2 regions of the Vibrio parahaemolyticus genome follow, and region 1 is predicted to be linked to the other one. Evidence: predicted binding sites of a transcription regulator. Region 1 holds the regulator's gene; the other holds the start of a gene.

The links. The regulator CRP, encoded in region 1, controls carbon source genes, mostly activating them, when cyclic AMP is high. The targets are predictions, from matches to a motif close to TGTGANNNNNNTCACA.
Positions count from the first base shown of each region.
Region 2: a site for CRP is predicted at 1,322-1,337, ahead of gltB (glutamate synthase large subunit). Genes of this name have one in related genera too.

Region 1 covers NZ_UHIL01000001.1:3,038,623-3,041,816, reverse strand. Annotated here, with positions in the region: gene astD (succinylglutamate-semialdehyde dehydrogenase) at 1-771, shown strand, start outside; gene DYB02_RS15580 (DUF1338 domain-containing protein) at 1,021-1,812, shown strand; gene crp (cAMP-activated global transcriptional regulator CRP) at 1,969-2,601, opposite strand; gene DYB02_RS15570 (phosphoribulokinase) at 2,842-3,194, opposite strand, start outside.
Region 2 covers NZ_UHIL01000001.1:689,527-692,720, reverse strand. Annotated here, with positions in the region: gene DYB02_RS03570 (sensor domain-containing diguanylate cyclase) at 1-49, opposite strand, end outside; gene mnmL (tRNA modification radical SAM protein MnmL/YtqA) at 84-1,043, opposite strand; gene gltB (glutamate synthase large subunit) at 1,595-3,194, shown strand, end outside.

The DNA of each region.
Region 1 (3,194 bases):
CGTCAGTTTGCAGGTCAACCAGGCAAGATGTTAGCGCTAGAAATGGGCGGCAACAACCCGATGGTCATCTCTGATAACTACGGTGATTTGGATGCAACGGTGTACACCATCATCCAATCGGCATTCATCAGTGCTGGTCAACGTTGTACTTGTGCTCGTCGTTTATACGTGCCGTTTGGTGAGAAAGGGGATGCTCTGATCACTAAGCTGGTGGAAGCGACGAAAAACATTCGCATGGATCAACCATTCGCAGAACCTGCGCCATTTATGGGCCCACAAATCTCTGTGGCTGCGGCGAAGTTCATACTTGATGCGCAAGCAAACCTGCAATCTCTAGGCGGTGAAAGCTTGATTGAAGCGAAAGCAGGAGAGGCGGCGTTTGTTTCTCCTGGCATCATCGATGTGACTAACATTGCCGAGTTGCCAGATGAAGAATACTTCGGACCGCTGCTGCAAGTCGTGCGCTATGAAGGTTTGGATAAAGCCGTAGAGCTGGCGAATGACACGCGCTTTGGCCTGTCGGCAGGTCTTGTATCAACAGACGATCAAGAATGGGAATACTTTGTTGACCACATTCGCGCAGGCATCGTAAACCGCAACCGTCAATTGACGGGCGCAAGTGGTGACGCACCGTTTGGTGGCCCAGGTGCATCAGGCAACCTTCGTCCAAGCGCGTACTACGCGGCGGATTACTGTGCTTACCCTATGGCATCCATGGAAGGGCAGGAGACGGAATTACCTGCGACATTGAGCCCTGGCGTGACGCTTTAAGTTTCAACAATAACAGGGTCACGACCATGCATCGTGGCCCAATGTGCTGACGCATCATTTAGGTTTGGGTAGTACGCGTTGGCATTACACGGCAAGTGAGCACAGACTCAAAAAGCGTGTTTGACTGACTGACTGACATTTACCGTCACAGGTTGATGGTTGCTCGTTCATTATTCTGGACAGCTTTTGGGCTGTGAACGAGCGACCACACTCTTATCTTAATCCTACATCTCGTAACAAGGAGTCGTTATGACGCCCGATGTGTTATTTGAATCGCTATGGCAAGACTACATCCAACGTCTTTGTCCTTCTGCTGCTAAGGTGCATCAGCTTCTACAAGAAGATGAGGCTCTGATTAATGATCATATTGCTTTACGCACTTTCAATGTTGAACCGCTAGGTATCGAGACATTGGCGAAACCGTTTTTAGCTGCTGGCTATAAAGCGTGTGGGGACTACGTATTTGAGAGCAAAAAACTGGTCGCAAAACATTATGAGCACCCAGATCCGAATCAGCCTAAAGTCTTCATCAGTGAGCTGAAAGTCGAAGAGTGTTCGCCAGAGCTGCAAGATATTGTGGCGAAACTGGTTGCGCAAGTGGATGCTGAAAAACTGTCGGGCAGTGCATTTCTGCATGGCGGTCGCTTATGGGATCTAAGCTTTGCTGATTACCAAACGTTGGCTAAAGAGAGCGAGTATGCGTCTTGGCTGGCCGCGCACGGTTATGGTGCTAATCACTTTACGGTGAGTGTGAATCAGCTGAATCAACACGATGAAGTCAAACAGGTTAACGACCATCTTCGTCAGGCAGGGTTTGTGATCAATGAGTCGGGCGGTGAGGTGAAAGGCTCACCAGACGTGTTGCTTGAGCAATCGTCGACGATGGCAGACAAAGTGCCAGTGACCTTCGAAGAAGGTTCGGAAATTATCCCAGGTGGCTTTTACGAGTTTGCTAAACGTTACCCAATGGAGAATGGCGAGTTGTATCCAGGCTTTGTTGCAGCATCAGCAGACAAAATTTTTGAAAGTACTAATGGCTAAACGCCATGGAATACCTCGGGCTAACGTTGTTGTTTGTTAGCCTCTTGCGACCTAGGGTTTGACTGAGTTGCAAGGTAAATAACAAGGTAAATAAAAAGCCACCAATGTCGCCATTGGTGGCTTTTATAATTTTGTTCGTGTCACTCTAAATTGAGATTAACGAGTACCGTAAACAACGATAGTTTTACCGTGCGCAGAGATTAGGTTCTGCTCTTCTAGCATCTTCAAGATACGACCTACTGTCTCACGAGAACAGCCAACGATTTGACCGATTTCTTGACGAGTGATCTTGATTTGCATGCCGTCTGGGTGAGTCATCGCATCTGGTTGTTTAGCAAGGTTCAGAAGCGTCTGAGCGATACGACCAGTTACGTCTAGGAACGCTAGGTCACCCACTTTTTGGCTAGTTACTTGAAGACGACGAGCCATCTGCGCAGAAAGACGCATTAGGATGTCTGGGTTTACTTGGATAAGCTGACGGAATTTCTTGAAAGAAATTTCAGCAACTTCACAAGGAGATTTAGCGCGAACCCAAGCTGTACGCTCTTGGTCTTCTTCGAATAGACCAAGTTCACCAATAAAGTCACCTTGGTTTAGGTAAGAAAGAATCATTTCCTTACCTTCTTCGTCCTTGATAAGAACCGCAACAGAGCCTTTAACGATGTAGTACAACGTTTCAGCTTTTTCACCTGCGTGAATTAGCGTGCTCTTTGATGGGTACTTATGAATATGACAGTGTGAAAGAAACCACTCTAATGTTGGGTCGGTTTGAGGTTTACCTAGAACCATAATATCTCACTTCCTCTGCAGGGTACGCTTGCGCTATCCATATTTTAGCTAAGCCTGAATTAGGCTTACTAGAATAAGAGCACTTTTTATATGCTGCAAGCTCTCTTGTGTTTCGGTAAGAAATAGTATCCTTTTTCGAAAACGATTTCTTGATTTTAATCGTGCCATGATTGAGATTTTGTAAGCAAAACTGTGCACATGATCACGGTATGAAAAGTAAACATCTAGCCCGCTACGTTTTTAGCCAATTTTTCCTGTTTCAATCAGCTGTTGTAGGATAGGCCTAACTATGAGCTCCATTGCAAAGCTCATTTTGCCGCCTGGCACAACAATGGTGTTGTGGCGCGACATAAATGAGCCATCAATCATGGCCAGCAGATATGGGAAGTCGACATTCTTAATGCCACGCAGACGAATCACCACAAAGCTTTCATCTAAACTCGGAATGCCTTTGGCGTTAAGCGGGTTGGAGGTATCGACGGTTGGGACGCGTTGAAAGTTGATGTGAGTACGAGAAAACTGCGGAGTGATGTAATTGAGGTAATCGTCCATTGAGCGCACGATTGAGTCCATCACCGCTTCACGCGAATGGC
Region 2 (3,194 bases), 2.3 Mb from region 1:
ATCCATAACTCTCCTGCCCATTCCAAAGCCAATTAAGTAACTGATCCATTTTTCCACCTATAAAGCAAACTGCTAAAAATATATCAGTTATTTATTGAGCAATCTGCTTTTAATTCCGGCTTCGTGTAGATAAAAGGCTTTCCTATTAAACTGCCTTGAGCGCCATCTTTATTTAATGCGCGACCAATTTCAGTCATGGCTAACCAACGGTTTTCACACCAAAGCGGGGACAACAACGTTGGACGACGAGCTGCGGAAGAGACACGATGAAACACAACATCAGCGGGCGTCATACGAATCATTTCACTGGCAATCGCAACATATTCTTCCAATCCAGGAGCTTCTAATCTACCAGCTCTCCAAGCTTTCGCCATCGTACTGCCTTCCACAATATGCAGGCCATGTAACTTGATGCCATCAGTGCCCACGGCCAACACTTTTTGCAGCGTTTCAATATTATCGTCGCGGGTTTCTTTCGGTAATCCAACAATCAAATGAGTACAAACTTTGATCCCTAAGGCTCGAGCTCGCTGAGTGATCTCCGCATAACATTCAAAATCATGTCCGCGGTTGATGCGTTTGAGCGTATCGTTATTTGCAGTTTGAAGACCTAGCTCGAGCCAAATTTCATAACCTTGGTTTACATAATCTGACAGCAAATCCAATACCGAGTCAGGCACACAGTCTGGGCGAGTTCCCACACACAAACCCACAATATCAGCAGCTTTGAGCGCTTCTTCATACATATTTTTCAGTACTTGTACTTCTGCATAAGTACTGGTGTAAGCCTGAAAATACGCCAGATATTTCTTCGCTCGATGGATTTCCCCAGCACGATCTTTCAACTGTTCATGAATACTTTTGATTTGTACTTCTTCGTCAGCAAACGAAGCCACATTACAAAATGTACAACCACCTCGGCCAATCGTGCCGTCGCGGTTTGGGCAACTAAAGCCACCATGTAAAGTCAGCTTATGGACTTTTTCGCCGTAACGACGCTGAAGATCTTGGCCTAGTGTATTGACCAACTCATGTAACTGCATAGATTCTCACCAATAGTAAACCGTAATAAATCTCACTACGATTTATGTAACTAAATTACATCCCTGCAAGAAAAAACAAACAATATTACTCAATTCAAACAACGCCCAATCGGTGTGAAATCAATAAACTTGCATAAATACAGATAAAAAAGCGTCATGTTGCGTAAATGTTAAACTAAAAGTGCATATTTAAACGAAAAAATTGGGTCACAGAGGCGACTTTTCATTGCAATCCGAAGTAACAAAATTGTAGGATACTTACACAACCCCGCATTTTTTGTGACTTTTATTACAGCACGCACAGCGGGAATTGTCGGTGTTATCCCACTCCCACCTATATAAATCACTAAATAGTGAGAATAAATAAAGGGATATCACCAAGGATTGTTTTTCTCGCAATACTTTTCCTGCGAGATACGGAAAGGAATCAAGACCAGTCAACCTCGACTGGTGGCGATAATAAATATAAAGGACAAGACGCATCATGTGTCACAAGGCAACTTCGGTCTGCCTCGTACCTTTGCGTCGCATTGAACTGGAAGGATGTATCTATGGTAGATAGAGAGCAAAATTCACAGGGTCTATACACTCCGGAATTGGAGCATGACGCTTGTGGTATCGGTTTTGTTGCTCACCTTAAAAACCGTAAATCTCATGAAGTAGTGACTCAAGCATTGGATATGCTGGCTCGCATGGAACACCGTGGCGGTCAAGGTTGTGACCCATGCAGCGGTGACGGTGCGGGTATTTTGTTGCAAAAACCTCATGAATTCCTATTAGAAGAGGCCGTTAAACTAGGCATTAAACTGCCTTCGTTTGAAAAGTATGGCGTTGGTGTCGTTCTTTTCCCAAAAGACGAATACAAACGCGAACAATGCCGTGACATTTTAGAGCGTAATGCCAAACGCTTAGATCTCGAAGTCATCGGCTACCGCGTATTACCAACCGACAACTCCATGATTGGTGCCGACCCTCTAAGCACAGAGCCTCAATTTGAGCACGTGTTTATCTCCGGCGGTCCTGGCATCACACCTGAAGAGCTAGAACGCAAACTTTACGTACTTCGTAATTACACCGTACGCGTTTGCCTAGAAAGCGTTTCGAACATTGGTGACGACTTCTACATTAACTCAATGTCTTACAAGACATTGGTGTACAAAGGTCAGTTAACGACCGAGCAAGTGCCTCAGTACTTCCTTGATCTGCAAAACCCGACCATGGTGACCGCTCTGGCACTGGTACACTCTCGTTTCTCTACCAATACCTTCCCGAAATGGCGTCTTGCACAGCCTTTCCGTTACATCGCTCACAACGGTGAAATCAACACAGTTCGCGGTAACTTGAACTGGATGAAAGCCCGTGAAGCGATCCTAGAATCAGACCTGTTTACTCAGGCTGAAATCGACATGCTTCTTCCTATCTGTCAGGAAGGCAGCTCGGATTCATCAAACTTTGATATGGCACTTGAGCTCCTAGTTCTTTCTGGTCGTAGCCTGCCACATGCCTTAATGATGATGATCCCTGAAGCATGGCAAGAAAATAAAAACATGGATCCTAAGCGTCGCGCGTTTTACCAGTACCACGCAAACATCATGGAACCGTGGGATGGCCCGGCATCTGTCTGCTTTACCGATGGTGTTCAAGTAGGTGCTACGCTCGACCGCAACGGTCTACGCCCTTCTCGCTACACAGTGACCAAAGATAACTTCCTAGTCATGGCATCAGAATCTGGCGTAGTGGATATTGCACCAGAGAACGTAGAGTTCCGTGGTCGTCTGCAACCAGGTCGTATCTTCGTTGCGGATCTAGAGCAAGGTCGCATCATTTCTGATGAAGAAGTGAAAGACACCATCGCAACGGCACAACCTTACGAGAAGTGGGTAGAAGAAAACCTACTGAGCTTGAAGAAGCTGCCTGATGCGAGCAACCAGTTCAGCCAACCTAAGCCAGAACATCTTCTACACCGTCAACAAGCGTTTGGCGTAAGTACTGAAGAAGTGAACGAAATCATCGTTCCAATGGCAAATGAAGGTAAAGAACCACTATCTGCAATGGGGGCTGACTGGCCGCTGGCCGTGCTGTCACACCAGTCGCAACATCTTTCAAACTACTTCAAGCAGTTGTTTGCGCAGGTAACCAACCCACCGATCG